Regions from separate parts of the Carboxydothermus pertinax genome, predicted to be linked through region 2. Evidence: riboswitches for the same ligand, from Rfam matches in the RefSeq annotation. Region 2 holds a riboswitch; the other holds the start of a gene.

Region 1 (12,003 bases), on a different contig from region 2:
CATAGCCGAAGAAATCTTACCTTCTAAGAGTGCATCTCTAAAGAACCCAAGGGCCGGGACTCCGGAAGGAATGTGACCTTGAGTGGGAGCAAAGCCGGGTAATCCGTGTTTTTCCACGAACTTGGGTATATCGGCCCGGCCAATCTCTCCGGCCATAACCGCCAGAGCGCCAATCATCTTGTAGTTTGCTTCCGGTACGTTGCCGGCGCCGGCCGGTTCGGTAAGTTCGGGGTTTTGCATTTCTACGGAATAGTAGTCAATTTCGGTAATCTTCCGTCCAAGCTTTGCCAGGGGTTCGGAAACCAAGGCTTTCATTACCTGTTGCGGAGAAGCGCCGCTACCGATATTGTGTTTTCCGATAACGTCTAAACGAATGATGGGATTTACGCCGTCGTTTTCCGAGACTAACACCGCAAAAGCTCCCAGCATGTCTTCTAAAACCGGCATTCCTTTGTTGACGTGGTCCTTGCCGTTCATTCCGAGTTTGGCAACGGCACCGCCACCCACCACGATGACGTTTTTAAAAGTGCCGGCTTCAATTAAGGAGGCAGCGTGTAAGAGAGCATGGGTAGGGCCAGCGCAAAAGCCGCGCACGTCGGAGCCGTTGGCGTTTACCAAACCGGCAATTTCACCAATAGCTTTAGCAAAGTTACCGCCACCTCTTTGGTTCATGTCACCGCAGGCTTCTTCGGAACATTCAATAATGTAATCTACTTTCGCTGGATTAATTCCGGTATTGGCTAAAAGATGGAGGACTGCTAAAATACCCGATGCTTTTACCACAAGGTTTTCTAACATAATATGGGCCGATAAGTTTTCGTCAATTTCATGGGCCTGCCGCACGCAACCTACTAGTTTTTGCCCAAGGTACAGTCCTTCAGCAGTATGGGAGGCTACTAACTTTTCAATTTCTCCCGGGGGTTTGGCGTTTGTAAGGCGGGCAAGCAGTTGTTCGTTTATTAGCTTATGTTTGGCAAGTTTTTCTTTGACTTCTTCCTGAAAACTTTCTTCCAGGATAACGAGGTCAAAGGCGTCGGCTATTTTTAAGAGTCCGTAAAATTCGTCTTCCGGCATGATTTCGCCGTACTTACCAAAACGAGAAGTTTCATTAATGGGGTTTGTGTACCAGGGGCGGGGAATGGTTTTTAACTCCTCAAGACCGATATTACCGATGTAAGCCTGGTTTGGGGCGTAAGCTAAAGCATCGTTATACTTCCGTAAATGTTCGGGAAGGTTTTTCAGGTATTCCGAATCGGGGTTTTTTAGCCTTTCAACCGTCTGGGTGGTTCCGTTGTGGTATAAGATGTTAGGAGCATGAATGAGGCACTGGCCAACACCTTTTAAGACTGGCATAATTATAACCTCCGTTTGTCAAAATTATTTTTATATCTTAAGCCCAGATAATGGGCTTGTTTTCTAAATTTGGGGAGCAGGCTAAAGACCCGCTCCCGAGATTTTTTATTCAAATACCGTTTGTCCTTCCACTTCGGTGGTAAGAGCCCTTAATGCTTTTTCCACAAGTTTTCTTCTTAAAGCTTTTTCCTCATCTGCTGGAAGGGTAGGGTTGCCCAGAGGATGCGGAATTGCTATTGTTGGGACTATCCGGTTAGCACCCACGGTTTTACTGATGGGAACGATGGTGCACATGTGAACTACGGGAATACCGGCCCGTTCAATTTCCTTGACCATCGCTGCACCGCAGCGAGTGCAGGTACCTCAGGTGGAGGTAAGAATGACCGCATCTACTCCGGAAGCTTTTAAATCAGCAGCAATGGCCTGACCGAATTTAGCAGCATTGGCCACAGAAGTACCGTTACCAACGGTAGCATAGTAGTAATCGTGCAGCTTTCCGATTTTGCCTTCTGCTTCTATTTCCCTTAAAACGTCGACCGGTAAAACTCTGTCGGCGTCTTGATTGGCGTAAACCGGATCATAGCCGCCATGGGCGGTCTCAAAGGTATCGCTGGTTAAATTTTTTACGCCAGCGAGAGAGTATTTACCGAACTTTGAAGCTGACGACGATTCAATCCGGTCGGGATTGCCCTTGGGAACAATACCTCCGGAGGTTACCAAAGCTATGGTAGCTTGGCTAAGGTCTTTTATGGCGGGATTGGGAGAAACCCGGTCAAAAGCCGGCATAGGAAGTTCGGTAGTAAAGCTTTCGCCTTTAATTTTGGCTACTAGCATGTCTACTGCCCGCTTAGCTCCTCGCTCCTGGGCAAAATAATTTTTCCTAATACCCCTGGCAATGTAGCCTTCTTGCTCTGGGGTACCGATTTCTTCTTTCTTTAGGAGTTTTAAACCTAAAGCGGCCATTTTAGGAATAGCGTTTCGCATACCAATGGCTGAATCGGCGGTAGCAATGATATAAACAGACTTCTTATACATGTCGGTACCGGGGTTTTCAGGATACATACCGGTTACGGCAGGAATACCAAGATTTTTTACCACTGCTTCGGCAACCGCACCGCAGGCGGTACCGTAGCGGCCGGCGTTAAAAGCAGGTCCGGCGACCACTAAGTCAGGATTATATTCCTTGATCATTGCGATGATTTGCCTAAGAGCCTCTTCCATGTTTTCGGCAAAATAGCTGTCACCGCAGATAACGGTACCGACAACTTCCGCTTCTCCTTTAAATGCACCATTTAAAGCGGTACCAGGGCCTACGGGACCGTCTTTTTTGAGCGGAGCAATATCTGCTTTATCTTCGCCGCCTATTTGCCCAAAAAACTGGTTTAAATAGTGGATAACGCGGAATTTGGACACAAGACTACCTCCTTTTACCTGAAGGGGCTAAAACTTGCTACCTTCTTCTCTCATTTTGGAAACTTCGGCGGCCAAAGCATTTACATCTAATACCATTTCCATCATAGCGGCCTGCTCTTCATAAACAGCCGGATCGATTTCGGCTTTAATTTCGGGCTCTAAAATGTGGTAGACCCGGAGTCCCAACGAGACCCCTGCTAAAGGACCTGCATAGGTAGGATCGCCCAGAGTAACAGTTTCAGCAGCTAAAGAGGCGGTGTCCGGTTCAGCTGCTCCTAAAAGAACAACAATATTTTCACCGCCTAATTCTTCCGCTAATTCTTTAATCCGGGCTTGGTTTTGCAGGTCCATAGTACCGGCAGCAGTTCAGACGAAGCACTCGGTAGTGGCAAACACCACTTCTGCTCCGGCACTCTTGGCACATTCTGCAATTGCGGGACCGGGAACGCCGTCACGGTCACCTACCGCTATGACTTTTTTACCAGCCAAAATTGCCATACTAAACTCCTCCTTTAGTTTTTATAGTGGCCTGTCGTTAGTGGTTGGGCTTTTCCCACCACCTACCACTTACCACCTGCGGACATTAATATCCTTTTGCGGTTAATTGGTTAAAGCCAACTTCTGAGGTGGCGCCGGTGATTGCCTGAATTTCCACTTCGATGCTGCCGTCGGACCGTAAGGAACCGGCAAAGCCTCCGGCAATGACATCAACAACTTCCACATGACCGATTACGGTATCCAGCTTGGGCAGAACAATGGTTTCGTTAGCGTTACCGGCGGTAACCACGGCATTGGCTTCGGGAGTGATATCGGCCAGCGATTGGGAGCTGCCGTCTCTACCGGCGTATTCGTCGGTGATAAGGACCGTTTTAATGCCTTTTTGTTCTAATTTTCGGCAGTTCATTACCAGGTCAGCGTCAGGGTTACCAAAGCCTTCTTCGGAGATAATTGCCGCATCAATGCCGAGCATTTCAGCAAGCTTAGCGGTGTAGCTGGAGGAACGCTCTTTATCGGTTAAGGTAACGTTTTCGTTGGTAATGATGACGCCCACAAAGTTTATATCTTTGCCGTGGCGGGCAAATAATTCTTCAATTACAGGGTTATTCATGTGCACGTAAGTAGTGTTTTTGTCACAGGCGGAAACACAGTTACCGCTGACAATTGCTCCGTCGAAAACTTCGGTGGGGGAGATAAGAGTAGGGAGAATCCTTTTAGCATCAACACCATAAACATATGTGTCGTGTAAAAGCCCCTGGGTTTGGAGCATGTAGACATAAGCTACTTTCGGTAGACCCGGGTATTTATTTGCGGCTTCGAGTAAGGGGGCTACTTCATAGGTGACTTCTTCATCGGGAGCTACATTTCTACCGGCTTCACCCAGGTACGCGGCAGCTTTAAAACCTGCTAACCGGACAACCCTTTCATGTTCGTGCTGGGACAGTCCTTCCACCGGTTCGACTTTAACAACGATGTTATAAGTTTTCGAAAAAGGAGTGTATTTCGCTCCAGGACCGGTCATATCGATAATACCTTCCTGGAAACCTACAATTTTACCAGTGGTAATTACTGCCGCGCCTTTTAAAACATGGGTCCGGCCGCTACCCACCATCTCTATTTTCCCTAAAAAGCCGGGAAAGATATTGCCAGGGCCTTCTACTTTAACCCGGGGCTCGATTACATCTTTTACCGGTACAATCCTGACCGATTCTCCCGGGCGGGCTAAAAACAGTTCGACCGAGCTAATTTGGTTATCTTCTTTTAAAAGGGCGGTGAGCTCATCTTTGTTAACATATAAAATTCCGTTTTCAACTTTTGTATTAGGGCCAAACTCAACCCCTTTAATTTGAATCTTGCCAAGGGTAAGCCGCATTTTATCCCTCCTTAGCCGATAATGGCACGAATTTTTTCTTCAATTTCTGCGCGGCCAAAGTTGCCCTGTAGTTGATCTACAAGCTCTCCGTTTTTGTAAAACTGGAAGGTAGGAAGGCTCATAACTTTGAGCTGAATAGCCAGCCTCCGGTTTTCGGCAGTGTTTAATTTGGTAAACTTCATTTTGCCCGCATAGATTTCAGCCAATTCTTCGACTACTGGCATTAAGCCCATGCAGGGTACACACCGGGGGCCCCAGAAGTCCACCAGGACCGGAAGCTCGCTTTTTAAAACCTCCTCTTCAAAATTGTCTTTGTTTACTTCAATTAAGTTGCCTGCCATATAATCACCTCCTTTACTTGATGCATTCTTCAAGATATTTTTCCGCATGATAGGCGGCAATGGCCCCGTCAGCAGCCGCAGTAACCACCTGCCGTAAAAGTTTTTGCCGGACATCTCCGGCAGCATAGACTCCCGGGATATTAGTGCGCATATTTTCATCGGTAATAATATACCCGCGTTCGTCTAAGGTTACTAAGCTTTTGACAAATTCGGTGTTGGGTTCAAGGCCGACATAGATAAAAATGCCGTCAATTTCTTTTTCAAAAACTTCGCCGGTGACGACATTTTTAAGGCGGACTTTTTCAACTACATCGGTACCAATAATTTCTTCAACTACGGTATTCCAGAGAATTTCCAGTTTTTCGTTAGCAAAAGCCCTTTCCTGGAGAACTTTGGTGGCTCTCAAGGTATCGCGGCGATGGACGAGAGTTACTTTTTCAGCAAACTTGGTGAGGTAGCAGGCTTCTTCTACTGCTGAGTCGCCGCCGCCTACGACCATGACGTTAGCGCCTTCGTAAAAGGCAGCGTCACAGGTGGCACAGTAGGAGACCCCGCGAGCTCTAAATTCTAACTCACCCGGACAACCGAGAAGTTTAGGTGCGGCACCGGAAGCGATAATAACAACTTTCGCAATTAAATCGCCTTTAGTGGTTTTGACAATCCGGTCATCTCCTTGAAGTTCTATGGCCTTGACTTCTGCATTAAGTTTTTTGGCGCCAAATCTTTGAGCTTGCTGTTCCATTTGCTGGGTTAAGTCTGGTCCTGGAATGCCGCGGGCAAAACCGGGGTAATTTTCAATCTCATCGGTAGTGGCAGCTTGACCGCCGGTAGAAAGCTTTTCGATATAAAGGGTGGAAAGCTTACTCCGGGCGCTGTAGAGAGCAGCAGACAATCCTGCTGGACCTGCCCCGATGATAATCACGTCATATCTTTCCATGGACACTCCTCCTTCTTTTAAAGCTTTATATAATAAGACCCAGGCTGGTCAAAAAACTTTTAAAAAAGTCCAGGTCTATGACAGCAAAGTCATCTAAAAATAGCTCTGTCTCCTTAGGGCGAGGGCGTTTGGTTAAAAGTTCTAGTGTTTTAAAATAACTGTTTTCAGCTATTAAGATGGAGTTAAAATCTATCTCTTGCTCTAGGTGATCTACAACTACAGTTTTATAAGGGGTTTGGTTGGGTTTAATACTTCCTGTTAAAGGATGGGTTAAAAGTTTATGGCCGAAATGACAGAGGTCGCGAACTTTTTCCAGGACGTCCTCGGTAAAGCCATCTACCCATAAAAGGGAAAATCTTTTATTAAGCTGGTACTTTTGTATATATTCTTTTACTTTTGGGTTGTTTGTAATCACGATCATTTCGATTTCCTCCAAGGAAATGACTTAATATGCTCCTGCGGTACTAAAAAGAAAAGGACAGAGGCCAATTTTATTACCGACCTCTGTCCCTAAGACCTGAGAGATTCCCGGGGAAATCCCGGGTTACTCCTTTGGTGCCGCCAACTGCGGACTCTCCAGAGTCCCGTCCGGTTGCGGTCCTTTTGCCTGAGAGTTTCGGTTTCCCTTGCTCCTTCGGCGCCCCTATAAAGGGGTCTCTCCCGCCACCATCATTCAGGAAATTTCACTATTAATTTGGGGGGATGGAGAAAAAATTATACAGGGGGAGAAAGAAAAGTTTTCTTAACTTTTCAATTGCTATTATAATATATTCGTGATAAATTACACAAGTCCTTTTCTAAAAAATATTTTTTTCGACAAAATTCGAAGTTTTTATCTTGTGAATATTAAGAAAATGGCGAAAAAAAGCTGTTAATGACTTTTTAAAATGTGATAAAAAGTGCAAAAAGTTCCTTTATGTACAAATAAAATATGCAATCTGATTTACCTAAAGTTAACAAATTTTCTCTTAAGGATTTGAAAAATAATTAAAGGAAAATGCTAATCGGTACCGAATTAATTTTTAAAGACAAAAAAGCTTTTAATCGTTTAAAGGAGGGTTAGGATGGCGGGAGAACTTAAAGTTGGCTTGGAAGGGCGAGCAAGCACTACAGTTAGGCCTGAAAACACCGCTTTATCGGTAAAAAGCGGAAGTTTAGAGGTGTTTGCCACGCCAATGATGATAGCTTTAATGGAAGAAGCTTCGGTAAAGGCGGTGGAAGATTTTTTAAATCCCGGGGAAACTACCGTGGGAACAAAAGTGGAAGTAAGCCATTTAAAAGCAACTCCCCTGGGGGCTAAAGTAGAAGCTGTGGCCAGATTGGTTGCTATAGACGGACGCCGACTTACTTTTTTAGTTGAGGCTTTTGATGAGCAGGGGAAAATTGGGGAAGGACGGCACGAGAGAGTATGCGTAAATATTGAAAAATTTTTGGGGAAACTAAATTCAAAAGAAAAATAAACGAACTTGGAAGAAAAATAAAGTTAATGAAAGTTATTACAATATCTATAGAAATATTTCAAAAATTTAAAAATTTAAGAAGGAATTTTGGTATATTAATCGAATATATTAATAATTGATGTCCAAAGTAGTTAGCAAAGGCTTTTTTAATAATAATTAATAATAAAAAACTAGAAAGGAAGGGAAAGGAAATGAAGAGCGATATCGAAATCGCCCAGGAGGCAAAACTTGAGCCCATAGTTAAGATTGCTGAAAAGCTGGGGCTTACCGAAGATGACATTGAGATGTATGGGAAGTACAAAGCCAAAATTGCAGCGCATGTTTGGGATAAGATTAAAGACCGCCCAGATGGTAAATTAATACTGGTCACTGCTATAAATCCTACCCCTGCTGGAGAAGGAAAGACCACAACCACTGTGGGTTTAGGTGATGCTTTAAACCGCTTAGGAAAGAAAACTATTATTGCTTTACGGGAACCTTCTTTAGGTCCTAGCTTTGGGGTAAAGGGTGGTGCTGCTGGGGGTGGTTATGCCCAGGTAGTGCCAATGGAAGACATTAACCTCCACTTTACTGGAGACCTGCACGCGATCACTACTGCTCATAACCTTTTAGCGGCAATGATCGATAATCACATCCACCAGGGAAACGAGTTGGGCATTGACCCGAGACGGGTGGTCTGGCGGAGAGTGGTGGACTTAAACGACCGGGCGTTAAGAAAAGTAGTTATCGGCCTTGGCGGACCGGCTCAAGGAGTACCCCGGGAGACAGGCTTTGACATTACTGTGGCGTCAGAAATTATGGCGATCCTTTGCCTTGCCTCCGACCTCATGGACTTAAAAGAAAGGTTTAATAGAATTTTAATTGGTTATACATACGACCAGAAGCCGGTATATGTCCGGGACTTGAAAGCTGCTGGAGCTATGACCGTATTAATGAAAGATGCCATTAAACCAAACTTAGTTCAGACTTTAGAACATACCCCAGCTTTTGTGCACGGTGGGCCCTTTGCCAACATTGCCCATGGCACCAACTCCATCCAGGCAGATAAGATTGCCTTAAAACTTGCTGATTACCTTGTAACCGAGGCAGGCTTTGGTGCTGACCTTGGCGCTGAAAAGTTCTTCAACGTTGTTTGCCGGTTTGCCGGCTTTAAGCCTTCAGCGGTAGTTATTGTGGCAACGGTGCGGGCGCTTAAATATAACGGAGGAGTACCGAAAGTAGAACTCAATAAAGAAAACTTGGAAGCTTTAGAAAGGGGTTTTGCTAACCTTGAAAAGCATATAGAAAATATTGGCAAGTTTGGGTTACCTGCAGTAGTAGCAATTAACCGCTTCCCCACTGATACCGATGCTGAGCTTAACAAACTTAAAGAGCTTATTGAAGCTTCGGGGGCGGAGTTTGCTCTCTCGGAAGTATGGGCTAAGGGTGGTGAAGGTGGTATTGAACTAGCCCAAAAAGTTCTTAAAGTAATTGAAGAAAAGCCGGCGAACTTCCGCTTCCTCTATGACTTAGAAATGTCAATTAAGCAAAAGATAGAAACCATTGCCCGGGAAATTTACGGCGCTGATGGGGTAAACTTCACTGCAGAAGCTGAAAAAACCCTGGCTAAATTTGAGGAAATGGGCTTTGGCAATATGCCGGTGATTATGGCCAAGACCCAGTACTCCTTATCCGATGACCCGACTAAGCTTGGAAGACCTACCGGCTTTACTATCACCGTCCGGGAGCTTCGGGCATCGGTGGGGGCTGGTTTCATTGTAGCGATTACCGGGGACATTATGACCATGCCCGGGCTTCCTAAGCGGCCAGCAGCGGAAGTTATTGACATTGATGCTAATGGTAAAATCACTGGGTTATTCTAAACGTAATTTAAAATTAAAGGGGGAGCAATCCCCCTTTTTCCTATATAAACGGAAAGTTTGGGGAGAGCATGGATAGATTTTGGCGGATTGTTAGGGATGAAGAAGTAGTAAGGCGCATTAATATAATTGCTGATTTAGAAAAGGAAAGGGAGTTTTGCCGCCATGATGTTCAACACTTTTTAGACGTGGCCCGAATTTTACATATATTAAACTACGAAAATAACCTTGAGTTACTTCAAGAATTAGTTTATATCACCGCGTTTCTTCATGATCTAGGAAGGGTTGAGGAGTATCAAAAAGGATTAGATCATGCTAAAATTGGAGTGGAGATTGCTCGAAGAATTCTAATGACAAAAGAACTATTTACCGACGATGAGATTTACTTAATAACCGGTGCTATAGCTGGCCATCGGAATAGCAACTCAACTGGGTTTGCTAAGCTCTTATATCTTGCTGACAAGCTTTCCCGGCCCTGCCTTAGCTGTAAAGTTTTATCTAAATGTCATAAGGGAGAAGAGATGCTCTTACTTCACCAAAAGATGTTTTATTAACGGAGGTTTTATTATGGAAAATATTTTATGGTCCATGGAGTTTTCTAATATTGAGGAGGCAAAAAAAGAGATCGCCAAAATTGGCAGTACTTTGCCCGGTCAAAATTTGATGGCTCCTAAAGGGGTGCTACGAGCGATTAAAATAAAAAACTTAGCAACTAAAGCTGCCAATATTTTAAAACAAGAACTTTTAGCCAAAGGGGGGGATTGTGCTACTTCCTGGGGGTCTTTAGATTTAACTGTGCCTACCACTGACGTTTTATGCTTTGCTACCGAAAAAGTCTGGCGCCAGGTTATTCCCAAACTTAAAATGCAACCTTTCGGACTTAAAGCTTTAGCGGAAGAAATTGAGGAACTTTTACACAATTTAAATGGCCTGCCTAAATATGAGCTGGACTGTAGGGGAAAAAAAATTACCCTTGGAAAAAGAACTATAATTATGGGAATTTTAAATGTTACCCCCGATTCTTTTTCCGATGGTGGGCGCTACTATGATATTGAAGCGGCGTTAAATCATGCCAGGCAAATGGTAGCCGAAGGGGCTGATATTATTGATGTAGGAGGCGAGTCAACCCGGCCGGGAGCGGAGTATGTTCCAGCGGAGGAAGAGATCCGCCGGGTATTGCCGGTAGTGGAAGCCCTGGTACGGGAAATTGAAGTTCCGATTTCAGTGGATACTTATAAAGCTATTGTAGCGGAAAAAGTTTTAGAAGCGGGAGCTCATATTATTAATGATGTTTGGGGACTTCAGAAAGATCCCAAAATGGCCGAAGTTGCTGCCCGCTATGAGGCACCGGTGGTGGTGATGCATAACAAAACCGAAGCGGTGTATGAAGACTTGATAGCAGAAGTTATTAGCTTTTTAAAGGAAAGTATAAAAATAGGTCTTAGGGCCGGTATTCCACGGGAAAAAATAATAATTGATCCCGGGATTGGGTTTGGGAAGAGTTTAGAGCACAACTTAATTTTAATGAAACGTTTAAATGAATTAAAGAGCTTGGGGCAGCCAATTCTTCTTGGAACTTCCAGGAAATCATTAATTGGAAAAACCTTGGACTTACCGGTAAATGAACGGGTAGAAGGTACTGCTGCCACTGTTACTTTAGGTATTGCCAAAGGAGTAGATATTATCCGGGTTCATGACGTTAAAGAAATGGTGCGGGTGGCAAAAATGACTGATGCGATGGTGCGGTAGGAGGATTTTTGATGGATAAAATTGTTATTAAAGGTGCAGTTTTTTACGCCTACCACGGAGTTTTACCCGAAGAAAAAGTGCTGGGGCAGAAGTTTATTTTGGATTTAGAACTAGGCCTTTCGCTAGAGGCTGCGGGAAAAAGGGATGATTTAACCCAAACGGTAAGTTATAAAGAGGTTTTAGAGGCAGTGGAGGATGTAGTGGTTAATAACCGTTTTAATTTAATTGAAGCTTTAGCTGAAAAAATTGCCCAGAGGATTTTGGCGGATTTTCCCCGGGTCTTAGAGGTAAAAGTTACTGTTCATAAGCCTGGAGCGCCTTTACCGCAAAGCTTTAGTGATGTTTATATAGAAATAAAAAGGAGCCGTTAATATGTCTTTAGCCTATATTGGAGTTGGAACTAACCTTGGTAATAAACTGGAAAATATCAAAAGAGCTATAGAGGAGCTAAATAGTTTACCAGCTACTAAAGTAATTAAGACTGCAGGAGTTTATGAAACGGAGCCCTGGGGATATAAAGAGCAGGACTGGTTTTTAAATACAGCGGTAGCTTTAGAGACAGAGCTTGCCCCCGAGGAACTTTTAGAGGCATTGCTGCAAATTGAAGCCAAAATGGGAAGGGTAAGGCATATCCGCTACGGCCCGCGGGTAATTGACTTAGACCTTTTGTGGTATGAGGGGGAAGAACGGCAGGGGGAAAAACTTACCTTACCTCACCCGCGTCTTACCGAGAGGGCCTTTGTGGTGCTGCCGCTACTGGAGTTGTGGCCCGATGGGGAGATAAAGGGGATGTCTTTACGGGAAGCGGCAGCCAGGCTTAAAAAGGAACAGGGAATTAGAAAATTCAAAAATTTGTGAAAAAATTATTTTATATGTTCCACACAATTCTTATTGTAAACTCGATTTACACCTGCTATGATAACGTTGAGGGCACCGGTATGGGTCCTACATTAACTTTGAAGTAATTAAATACCACCGCTTGGATCCAGAGGACCGAGACGGGAGTAGAGACAAAAAGCCT
Region 2 (12,003 bases):
ATTACCTCAATAAACCGGTCTAAAGTTTCCTTGGATTCCGTTTCTGTAGGCTCAATCATCAGCGCTTCGTCCACAATAAGCGGGAAGTAAATAGTTGGTGGATGAACACCATAGTCTAAAAGCCGTTTGGCGATGTCCAAGGTACGAACCCCTTTTTCCTTTTGCCACTTACCGGACAGGACAAACTCGTGCTTGCAGAGCCGGTCATAGGGCAGATAAAAATATTTTTTAAGCTTTTCTCTTAAATAGTTGGCGTTTAAAACAGCTTTTTGGCTGACATCGACAAGGCCTTCGCCACCTAAAGCTTTTAAGTAAGTATAAGCTTTAACCACTACCAGGAAATTGCCGTAGAAGGTTCTTACTTTGCCAATAGAATTGGGCAGGTTGTAATTAAAGTAGTACCTATCCCCTTCTTTCTCCACCACCGGAACCGGCAAAAACTCCGCTAAATGGGCTTTTACCCCTACCGGTCCGGATCCAGGCCCACCGCCGCCGTGCGGAGTGGAGAAAGTTTTATGGAGGTTAATGTGCATTACGTCAAAACCCATGTCTCCGGGCCGGGTAACCCCCAAGATAGCGTTTAAGTTTGCGCCATCGTAATACAAGAGGCCTCCTACATCATGCACCATTTTAGCAATTTTGACAATTTCTTCTTCAAACAACCCTAAAGTATTAGGGTTAGTGAGCATTAAAGCGGCAACGTCTTTATCCAAAACTTTCGCCAGCTCTTCGGGATCCACCAACCCCCGGTCATTGGATTTAATAGAAATCACATCAAAGCCGCACATGGCAGCCGTTGCCGGGTTAGTACCGTGGGCTGAGTCCGGAACTATTACTTTTGTCCGTTTTTCCCCTCTTTTCGCCAGGTAAGCTTTTATAATCATAATCCCGGTAAATTCCCCATGGGCGCCGGCTGCCGGCTGCAAGGTAAACCGATCCATACCAGTGATTTCTTTTAAGTATTGTTCGGTATCATATAATAACTCTAAAGCTCCCTGGGCCAACTCTTCCGGAACATAGGGATGAAGTTCCGCAAAGCCGGCAAGCCTTGAAGTATCTTCATTTATCTTGGGGTTATACTTCATGGTACAGCTTCCCAGGGGGTAAAAACCGTTATCCACGCCAAAATTCCGCCGGGATAAGCCCACATAATGACGGACAACATCCACTTCCGCAACTTCCGGGAGGTCCGGTTCGGTCTCTCTAAACATTCCTTCCGGTAAAAGTTTGGTAACATCTTTTGCTGGAACATCTAACTCTGGAAGCTCAAAACCGGTTCTTCCTTCTTTCGACAATTCAAAAATCAAAGGATAGCTTCCCATTACCGGTCACCTCCCATTACTTCTACCAATGTATCGATTTCTTCCCGGGTGCGTTTTTCAGTAACCGCAATCATTAAAGCTGGTGCTAATTCCGGGTAAAAACGGCTTATACCCGGCCCCGCCAAAATATGGTGTTTTAAAAGTTTTTGGGTAATTTCCTCTTCATTTTTAACTTTTACCACAAACTCTTTAAAGAATGGCCCGGTAAATAAAGGTTCATAGCCTTCGCCAATTAAACGTTCAAAAGCATAATGGGCTTTTTGTAAGCTTTGCAGGGCAATTTCTTTTAACCCCTTTTTTCCCACCGTTGCCAGATAAACGGTCGCTGCCAAAGCATTTAACGCCTGGTTACTGCAAATATTGGAAGTTGCCTTTTCCCGGCGGATGTGCTGTTCTCTGGCCTGCAGCGTTAAAACAAAGCCACGGTTGCCCTGGCGATCAGTAGTTAAACCTACCAACCGTCCAGGCATCCGGCGGGCTAAATCCTTCCGGGCGGCAAAAAAGCCAAGGTGCGGCCCCCCAAAGGCAAGACCATTACCTAAAGCCTGCCCATCACCCACCGCAATGTCTGCCCCGTATTCCGCCGGCGGTTTTAAAATCCCCAGGGAAATGGGGTCTACTGCTGCTACCAGCAGGCCTTTTTTAGCATGGATTAAACGACTTATTTCCTCCACTGGTTCTAATTGGCCAAAGAAGTTTGGCTGTTGTACCAAAACCGCAGCGGTTTTATCGTCAATAAGCTCTTCAAGTTTTTCTAAATCCACAGTGCCATTTTTCCGGGGCGCTTCTACTACGGTAATCCCCGGCCCCCAAGTGTAGGTTTTAACTACACTCCGGTATTCGGGATGGATAGTAGCTAAAACTAAAATTTTATCCCGCCGGGTTTGATTTACTGCCATCAGAGCAGCTTCAGCCAAAGCTGATCCGCCATCGTACATCGACGCATTGGTGATATCAAGCCCGGTTAGTTCGCAAATCATGGTTTGGTACTCAAAAATGGACTGTAATACCCCCTGGCTCATTTCTGCCTGATAGGGAGTATAGGCTGTATAAAACTCCGAGCGAAGTAAGATGTGATTTACCACCGAAGGTACATAATGGTCGTATACTCCTGCACCCAAGAAGGTTAGATATTTATCCGCAGAACCGTTTTGTGATGCTAGCTTTGCTAAGTGCTTTTTAACTTCAAGTTCTGACATCCCGGAAGGAAGATTTAAGGGCCTTTTAAGTTTAACCTCTTCCGGGATATCAGCAAACAAATCATCAATGGTATTTAAGCCAAGGCTACTTAACATTTCCCGGACTTCGTCCGGGGTATGGGGAGTATACTTCAAATTATTCGCCTTCCTCTTCTAAAAGTTTTTCGTAATCTTCGGGGGAGAGTAGTTCTTCCAATTCCGCTTCATTGGAAATTTCAACTTTAATCATCCACCCCTTACCATAGGGGTCTTCATTTACCAATTGAGGTGAATCAATAACTTCCTCATTTACTTCCAGTACTTTTCCGGAGACCGGAGCATATAAGTCGGAAGCAGCTTTTACCGACTCTACCACCCCAAAGGTGTCCCCAGCGGTAATTTCATCACCCACTCCAGGAAGCTCAATAAATACGATGTCTCCCAGTGATTTTTGGGCAAAATCAGTAATCCCTACAATACCAATATTGCCGTCTACCTTAATCCACTCATGCTCACGGCTGTACTTTAAATCCTTAGGCACATTACTCATGCTTATTTCCCCCTTTTGTAAAATGGTTTTGGAACTACCCGGGCACGAACGCCCTTCCCCCGAATGATTACTTCCAACTCGGTACCAATTTCCGCCGCGTCGATATCAACCATGGCTAAAGCCAGGTTTTTCTTAAAATACGGCGCAAAGGTACCGGAGGTAACAAAACCTACTCCCCTTTGGTTAAATACTATTTCGTAGCCCTGGCGCGGAATTCCTGCTCCAATCATTTCCAAACCAACAATTTTTCTTTTAAGCCCTGCATTTTTTTGGGCAAGTAAAGCTTCTTTTCCCAGAAAATCTTCCTTGGTAAACTTAACGGCCCAACCAAGTCCCGCCTCAAGAGGCGTAATCTCGGCTGAAAGTTCATGGCCGTATAACGGAAGGCAGGCTTCAAACCTTAAAGTATCCCGGGCACCAAGCCCTGCTGGTTTTACCCCAAGACTTAATAGTTCATTCCAAATTTTTGCCGCGTGAATGGGGGTAAAATAAATTTCAAAGCCATCTTCGCCGGTATAGCCGGTGCGGCTTACCAAGCAGGGAATACCCGCTACCTCTATTTCCACAAAACCAAAATATTTAATCCGGTTTAAGTCAAAAGAAGTTAGTTTTTGCAAGACCTCCTGAGCCCGGGGACCCTGGAGAGCAATTTCCGCCGTTTGGTCCGATAAGTCGGTTACCGTTACATCTTCCCACTTATGTTCTATAATATAGGCAAAATCCTTATCTTTGTTGGAAGCATTCACTACCAATAAGTAATGGTCGTTGGAATACTTATAGGCCAATAAATCATCAACCGTCCCGCCGTTTGGATAACACATGGTAGTATAAATTACCTCACCAGGATTTAAGCGGGAAGCATCATTGGTAATCAAGTAGTTTACAAATTCTTCAGCCCTGCTACCCAAAATTTCAATTTCTCCCATATGGGACACATCAAACATCCCCACATCGGTACGAACAGCCATATGTTCTTCCAAGATACCGGTATACTGAACCGGCATTTCCCAGCCACCAAAGGGTACCATTTTGGCCCCAAGCTTTAAGTGCTCTTCAAAAAGCGGAGTTCTTTTTAAACTTTCCATCCCATCACCCTTTTTTCTTAGTTTTTGCAGCTTTTGTTTTTTAATCCAAAAAATAAAAAGACAGATAGCTAAAACCTAAACGCTTTAGCCTCTGTCCTTTGACCTGAGAGATTATTCTCCCCGTGGGTGCCCAGTCCTGGGACTCTCCAGAGCTTCGTCCAGCAACAGTCCTTTTGCCTGAGAGTTTCACCTTTAAAGCCAAGCAAAACTTTAAAGGCTTACTCCTTCGGCGCCCGAGTCCGGGTCTCTCCTGCTGCCTTCATCCGCCGTATTTAGTTTTCTGTATACATTTTATGATAAATTTCGCATTAATTCAACAATTTTTATATTTGTGAAAATTTTAATTTATAGAAAGCCTGGAAGGTTACCCTCAGGCTTCTTTAGCAATTAAAGCAGCCCCTAAAGCAGCGGTCACCGACGGTTCTGGTGGCACAACCACCTCAATTCCCAGTTCTCTTTGTAAAAAAAATCTTAGGGCTTTGTAGTTCGCCCCACCACCGGTAAATATTAATTTTCGGGGTTGGCCAAGGCTTGCGACAAATTTGGCAAGCCTTTTGGCTACTGTTTTAAATAACCCCGCTACTACTTCTCTTTTAGGAGTTCCACGGGCAAGCAACGAGATAACTTCAGATTCGGCAAAGACAGTGCACATGGAATTTATAGGAACTGCCTTAACTTCATTAACCAAAACCTCATCCTGGAATTCATCCCCAATTGCCGCTAAAATTACTTCTAAAAATCTGCCCGTTCCAGCAGCACATTTATCATTCATTAAAAAATTAACTACCCTTCCTTGACCATCCTTTTTAATTATTTTAGCATCCTGACCGCCTAAATCTAAGATAAATTCAACCTCGGGAAATAATTCATGGCAGCCCTTGGCCTGACAGGTTATTTCCGTTACAACTTTTCCCCGGTTAAAAGCCACCCGACCGTAACCGGTAACTACCAATCGTTGAATATCCTCTCCTGTCTCTCTTAAGATAGCCTCTCCGGCTTTCACCGGTTCAAATTTAGTGGGAATAATCTTAAAAAGAAGGCTTCCATCCTCTCTTATAATTACTAATTTCGTATTGGTAGAACCTAAATCTAATCCTGCAAACACTATTTTATCATCTCCAAAAAGGCTTCAATCCGGGTTTTTAACTGCCCCTGGTCTTCATCGGAAAAGTCGCTTTCTAACTTTAATACCGGAATGTTGCGATTCTCCAGCTCCCTGCTAACGAAGTAACTTTCCACTCCATAGGGTTGACAAAACTGCAAAGAATAGTGAATTACCCCGTCTACTTGTAATTTATTAGCCAGCCCTAAAAGGTCCTCTATACGGCCAGGGTTGGGGGTAAAGCAAGCACAATTTACCTTTAAAGATCTTGCTGCAATATTTTTTAACATTCCGTCCATGTCATCGGCTGGTTCTACTAAATCCTTAAAATACCTTTCCCCGGTACAAGTTTCCTCTCCCACTACCACTCCGCCGGCTCCTTCAATTAAGGCATGGATTTTCCAGTGGGGTATGGGCTGAGGGGTACCGGTAATTAAGATTCTCGGGGCATCTTTGGGAGCTACCCCTTCCCCCCGGGCAACCCTTTCTTCTAATTCGTCACAGAGTTCGTTTACCTTGGAAGCAAATCGTTCAGGGTCATCAAAAAAGGCCAATTGATTAATTAAAAGGACATCCAAGCCATGGATAGGAGCAGGGTTATGTTTTCTTAAATCCGAAAGCCTTTTTAAGGCTTGTCGTTTTTTGTTTATTTTTTCAATTCCTTCTCTTAAGTTTTCGGCATTTAATTTAACTCCAGTCGTTTCTTCCACAAATCGCACAAAATCTTTAATTTCAGCTTCCCAAAATTCTCGGTCTCGTGCTTCTTTTTTCTGGGGAAGTTCCATCACATGCACTGGAATATATTCATTTAAAATCTCCCAGGCTTTTTTCTTGCCATCACAAGTAGTTTCCCCTACTACACAATCCGCCACCTGGAAATATGGACAAATTCTCTCAATTTTAAAGCCCATTGCTGATTTAATAAGCGGACAAAGATTGCGGGGCAAGACCGTCTCCCCTGCCGGAATTGGATACTGCGCACCGGCGCAAAGGCCTATGCAAGCACTGCCGGTAGCATTAATAATTTCCTCCGGAACATAAACGCAAAAAGTCGCAAACACTTTTTTACCTGCATGTTTTAAGTTGTAAAGCTCGTGCACTCTAATTCCATGAATATCCCCTACTACCGCATCAAAGTAGTCCATTTTTTTAGGTCGATTGGGTCGATTTAAAAAAAGTTCGGTATAAACCCCCGGCACCGGAGCCAAAAATTCATCGTGTTTCTCCAAATCAACATTCAAAGTCTTCCACAGTTCTCGATTGTCCATAGCTCTCCTCCTTTTTTAAAGGGAGGAAGTGGGAATCGAACCAAACCCCCAAAATTGTCCATTGGATTTAAAGTCCTCCGGGGCAACCAGACCCTCCCCTCCCCAAAAGTTTATAATTTTTTTCACAATTAATCTTATATTAATTGTTTTTATTTGTAAAATTCCATTTTTTTATTTTTACTTCGCGTAAGTATTGCAAAATGGAATAAAAAAACCGGAAGACGTTCCTTCCGGCTAACCAACTTTTTTCTGGATTAAAGATTTATTTTTCTTTAAAATCGCTAAAGTCCTCAGCATTTCATTCCGCATGATAGTTAAACCTTCATCCACACCCATGCCAGGCTTTACTAAGAGCTGATCCGGCCCTGTAGCAAGGCCCACGTGAACCGAAACCTTAGCCGATATATCGGTTTCGTTGCAGCTGCCACCCAAATAGGCACCGATACCATTTCCCTTGGCATATAAAACCGCATCAATAATATCGTTTACCCCCCCTAAGTCCGGGGATTTAATTTGGACCATTAAACCTGCCCGCGCATCCACAAATTCTTTGATATCAGCAAGGTTGTTACACCATTCATCAGCTACAACAACTACTTTACTACCTAAGGAATAAAGCTTCTCTTGCAAATACCTTAACCCTTCAATTTGCCGTTCCTTTGAGCCAAGATCCACCGGTCCCTCCACTCTTAAAAGATGCGGATAAACCCTTTCTTCCAATCTCGCTAAGTATTCGGCTACCTGGTCTAAATTATCACTAAAGACAATTCCGAGGGTACCGTAAACGTCAAAATGAAATATCGGCAGGTAGTCAGGATCCCCTAAGACTTTTACCCGCTGTTTTAACCACAGGGCGTATTCGGTCAAATCTTTCCCTTCTGCACCGATTTTCGAGGGGTGATTAAATAAACCATGGGGTAAGACATCCACCCGTTTTAATATCATTTTATCAGCATTGGTATAGCGGTCGTCCCCCGATTGGGCAAAGAGCGGTACAGGATTTAATAAAAGCTTTAAGCCATATTCTTTAGCAATTACCTCCGCCATGGTAGAGTGGTTAATCTTTGCTACCGCATCTAACAACGCCTGGGTTAACCCGTAACGTAAGGCAGTGTGATATTTTTTTCCCTGTTTATCGGTAAGATTATCAAAATACCAAGCCGCTTCTTTAAAGCTAAGGAGGTTATAGCCAACTAACTTAGGCTTTATTTCCTCTTCCAAAACTCTTAAAAAATTGTCCGCTAAAAACACAGGATCCCGGCCGTCTACTCCGGAATACTGCACCGCAACGCAGTCTCCCACCGCAATTTCTCCGTTTTCTAAAAAAAGCATAATAGATACCGCTTCGCCACCCTGGCGTATCCTGGAAAAACCTGGGGTTAAAGGTTCGCCTTTATAAGTAAAGCCATCAGCTACGGCTCCGCTTTTAATTGCTTTTTGGTCATCAAAATAAAAACCAGAACTGCCTTTGACAAAAAGTACATCGTTAATCAGCATGACATCGACCCCATTTCTGTATTTTGTATACAGTATAATTTTATCCATATTTAATTTTTAATGCAAGCTACTTTTAAAGATTTTTAAAAATTAATGATTTTTATTTCTTCTTATACAAGGAATAAAAGATATAATATTGAATATATATATTAGTTTAGTATTGAATATTTATTTTAGTTTAGTTTACGAATCGGTCCCGAGAAAGGAGTAAAGCTATGAATAATACTTTCTTAAAAGCTTGCCGCCGGGAAGAAACTTCCTATACCCCGGTTTGGCTCATGCGTCAGGCCGGCCGCTACATGGCCGAATATATGGAAATTAGAAGTAAATACTCTTTTTTAGAAATGTGCAAAACCCCCGAACTGGCAGTAGAGGTAACGCTGCAGCCGGTAAGAAAGTTAGGGGTCGATGCCGCAATCTTGTTTGCCGATATTCTTTTACCCTTGGAGGGAATGGGCATTGGCTTTCGCTTTGCTAAAGATGAAGGTCCGGTAATCGAAAATCCCGTTCGAACCATAGATGATGTGAAAAAAGTTCGGATAATTACCCCTGAAGAAGATGTGCCGTATGTTTTAGAAGCTATAAAAATATTACGCCGGGAGCTTGCTGACAAAGTTCCGCTTATTGGCTTTTCTGGCGCTCCCTTTACTTTAGCAAGTTATATTATAGAAGGGGGCGGTTCCAAAACTTACGTCCAGTGTAAAAGACTTATGTGGGAAGCGCCGGAAGCCTGGCATGAACTTTTAAGCAAGATTGCCGAATCCACGGTGCGTTACTTAAAAGCCCAAATTGCAGCCGGAGCTCAAGCGGTTCAGGTTTTTGATTCCTGGGTGGGAACGCTTTCTCCCCAAGATTATAAAAAATATGTCCTGCCCCACAGCAAATATGTTTTTGATAATTTAAAAGATGCCGGCGTTCCGGTCATCCACTTCGCTAACAATGCCGGCAGCATGTTAGAATTAATTGCTGCCGCTGGAGGGGATGTAGTAGGCCTTGACTGGCGGGTAAATTTGGATACCGCCTGGCAGACCGTAGGCTTTGACCGGGGAGTGCAAGGAAATCTTGATCCTATAGCTCTCTTTGCTCCCAAGGAAGTTATTCGGAAAAAAGTAAAAGACATTTTAATAAAAGCCGGCAAACGCCCGGGACATATCTTTAACTTAGGTCACGGCATTCATAAGGAAACTCCGGTGGAAAAAGCTCAGTATCTGGTGGAAGTAGTCCACGAATTAAGCAGCTTAAGTTATGAAGAACTTTTGGAGGCTTAAAAATGAAGGCCGTAGTTTTAGTAGCCTTTGGCTGCCCGGATAGCCTTGAAAATATTGGTCCCTTTATGTCTAAAATTATGGGCAAAATCCCCCCGCCGCCGGTGGTAGCTGCAGTCCGCGGCCGCTATGAAAGAATTGGCGGAAAGTCTCCTTTAACTGAAATAACCCAAAAACAAGCCAAAGCTTTAAAGGTAGAACTTGGGGAAGGTTACCTGGTAGATTTTGCTTACCAGTACTGGTCGCCGGAAATTCCAGAGGTTGTTTCTAAGCTTGTTTTAAAAGGGGTAAAAGTAATTTATTTTCTGCCAATGTCTTCTTTTAATTCCAGCGTTTCCACCGGAGCTTATCAAAAAACTATTAAAAGCTTGGAAAATCGGTTTCCTACCGTTAAGTTTTTTTTTAGCGGGGGATTGGCTTATGAACCACTCTTTATAGAAGCTCACCGGGACCTTTTGCAGAAAGCCCTAAAGACTTATTCTCCGGAGGATTCCGGTATAATTTTTACCGCCCATAGTTTACCAAAAAACGCCATAGAAAAGGGAGATCCCTACTTTGATGAATTTTTAACCGCTGCAAAGAAGTTAGGGAGTTCTTTCCCTTTTCCCTGGGCGTACGCTTTTCAAAGTAAAGGTAAGTCCCAAGGGGAATGGCTTTCCCCGGGGGTCGAAGAAGTAATTGCCGAATTCACCACCAAAGGAATAAAAAATATTGTCATAGACCCTATTGGTTTTGTTGCCGATCATGTTGAAACCCTTTACGATTTAGATATTGAGCTTAAAGAAAAATTTTCTGACGTTAATATTAAACGGCTTTCAGCCTTAAACACTCATCCATATTTTATCAAAGCTTTAAAGCAGCTGGTCTTAAAACTGGAGGGATAAAATTGTCTGATTTCTTGGTTATAGGCGGTGGTATAGCCGGTCTTGCTGCTGCCTATGAACTTTTTCGGGAAGGACAGGATTTTATCTTAATTGAGGAAGACAATTATTTTGGCGGAAAAGTTAAAACTAACTTAAGAGATGGCTTTGTTATTGAAGGCGGCCCCGACTGTTTTTTATCAGAAAAACCGCAGGTGTTTCAAATTGCCCGGGAGTTAAAATTTGAAGATAAAATAATTGGCACTAATGACGAATTTAAAGGTACTTATATTCTTTCTAAAGGTCGGCTCCACGAACTTCCCGAAGGCCTGATGATGATGGTACCAACCAAAATTATTCCTTTTGTTTTAAGCCCCTTAATTTCCTGGCCGGGAAAAATCCGCATGGGCTTAGACTTATTTATTCCCCCAAAAAAAGATGATAGTGATGAAAGTTTATACAGCTTTGTCACCCGGCGCCTCGGGAGGGAAGCTTTAGAAAAAATTGCTGAGCCACTAATTGGCGGCATTCACGCCGGTACCCCTGAAGAAATGAGTATTAAAGCAACTTTTCCCCGTTTCGTGGAAATGGAAAAAAAATACGGCAGCTTAATCAAAGGAATGCTTACCGCCAAAGCTCAAGCGGTTAAAAAACCAAAAACAAAGTCAAAAACCACGTATTTCATGAGCTTTCAAAAAGGGATGGGGGAACTTGCCGAAAATATAGTGGCAAATCTTCCAGAATATAAACTTTTTTCCGGCAAAAAAGCCATTAAGATTTCTTATAAAAATGGAAAATACCAGACCTTTTTAAGTGACGGAGAAGTAATTGAAAGTAACCATGTTATCTTAGCGGTACCTTCATATGTTGCCGCCGAGCTTCTTGAAGAACTAAACAGCGACCTTGCCGGGCTTTTAACTCAAACCGGTTTTGCTTCTTCGGCTACTATTACTTTAGCTTACAAAAAAGCTGATTGGCCTTTTGCAGTAAATTCCTTTGGTTTTGTTGTACCGCGAATTGAAAAGCGTCATCTTATGGCGATTACCTATAGTTCGGTCAAATGGAACCACCGGGTACCCTCTGAGGACTACCTATTAGTCCGTGGCTTTTTAGGCGGGGCGGTAAATCAGGAAGATGTATTTTTACCGGAAAAGGATATGGTCGATCTTGTTTTAAGAGAAATAAAAGATATTCTTGGGGTTCAAGCCAAGCCGCTTTTTTACGAAATCTTTCGCTGGCCTAAAGGTATGGCCCAGTATAAGGTTGGCCACTTAGAACGCTTGGCAAAAATTGATAAGCTGGTAGAGGAAATGCCGGGCCTCGCTCTAGCCGGCAGCTCCTACCGGGGAATTGGCGTTCCTGACTGCATAAAAAGCGGCCGGGAAGCGGTAAGACGCCTCTTAAATAATATTTCTTAAAATTAGATCTGGAAAAAGCCAAATTACTTAATAAAGTAGAGAGGGTGAATATCGTATAAATATTCACCCTCTTTTTTAAGTAGACTAATTTAAAAAACTTTAGCCATTCTTTCTTCCAGGAGGAACGAAACTTCGCTTGAGGCAAAGCTTCCCATTTCCCGCATAACTTTAGTCGCGGCTTCTAAGAAGAAAGCTCCAAATACTCCTCCGGTGCCCTCTCCAAGGCGCATTTTTAAGTTGAGATAGGGGGTTAAACCTAAATATTCCATCATTAATTTATGCCCCGGTTCTTCGGATAAATGGGAAGGGAAGAGAAAATTTCTTACTTCATTTTTTAAGGTAACGGCTAACATTGCCGCTGCCGTAGAAATAAAACCGTCAATTACTACCGGCACTCTTTGAGCTGCTGCCCCAAGAATTAAACCGGTAAGGCCTCCTATTTCAAACCCGCCAACCTT

The links. A riboswitch is a leader RNA that binds a small molecule or an ion and turns the genes downstream of it on or off. The one in region 2 is predicted to bind glycine.
Region 1: linked by a shared signal. The riboswitch ahead of cpu_RS08845 (GrdX family protein) and the one ahead of gcvT (glycine cleavage system aminomethyltransferase GcvT) in region 2 are both predicted to bind glycine.

Annotation. Positions count from the first base shown of each region.
Region 1 is NZ_BDJK01000036.1:10,085-22,087, reverse strand. Features, by position in the region: gene grdC (glycine/sarcosine/betaine reductase complex component C subunit beta) at 1-1,353, opposite strand, end outside; gene grdB (glycine reductase complex selenoprotein B) at 1,459-2,766, opposite strand; gene grdA (glycine/sarcosine/betaine reductase complex selenoprotein A) at 2,794-3,264, opposite strand; gene cpu_RS08860 (glycine/sarcosine/betaine reductase component B subunit) at 3,350-4,636, opposite strand; gene cpu_RS08855 (thioredoxin family protein) at 4,648-4,977, opposite strand; gene trxB (thioredoxin-disulfide reductase) at 4,991-5,914, opposite strand; gene cpu_RS08845 (GrdX family protein) at 5,940-6,335, opposite strand; glycine riboswitch at 6,409-6,499, opposite strand; glycine riboswitch at 6,500-6,587, opposite strand; gene cpu_RS08840 (thioesterase family protein) at 6,979-7,374, shown strand; gene cpu_RS08835 (formate--tetrahydrofolate ligase) at 7,566-9,236, shown strand; gene cpu_RS08830 (HD domain-containing protein) at 9,305-9,787, shown strand; gene folP (dihydropteroate synthase) at 9,801-10,982, shown strand; gene folB (dihydroneopterin aldolase) at 10,994-11,353, shown strand; gene folK (2-amino-4-hydroxy-6-hydroxymethyldihydropteridine diphosphokinase) at 11,355-11,840, shown strand.
Region 2 is NZ_BDJK01000043.1:21,330-33,332, reverse strand. Features, by position in the region: gene gcvPB (aminomethyl-transferring glycine dehydrogenase subunit GcvPB) at 1-1,322, opposite strand, end outside; gene gcvPA (aminomethyl-transferring glycine dehydrogenase subunit GcvPA) at 1,322-2,656, opposite strand; gene gcvH (glycine cleavage system protein GcvH) at 2,658-3,050, opposite strand; gene gcvT (glycine cleavage system aminomethyltransferase GcvT) at 3,053-4,135, opposite strand; glycine riboswitch at 4,225-4,287, opposite strand; glycine riboswitch at 4,291-4,398, opposite strand; gene cpu_RS09595 (acyl-CoA dehydratase activase) at 4,506-5,240, opposite strand; gene cpu_RS09590 (double-cubane-cluster-containing anaerobic reductase) at 5,240-6,505, opposite strand; gene cpu_RS09585 (methylaspartate ammonia-lyase) at 6,740-8,002, opposite strand; gene hemE (uroporphyrinogen decarboxylase) at 8,218-9,270, shown strand; gene hemH (ferrochelatase) at 9,273-10,151, shown strand; gene hemG (protoporphyrinogen oxidase) at 10,154-11,545, shown strand; gene cobT (nicotinate-nucleotide--dimethylbenzimidazole phosphoribosyltransferase) at 11,635-12,003, opposite strand, start outside.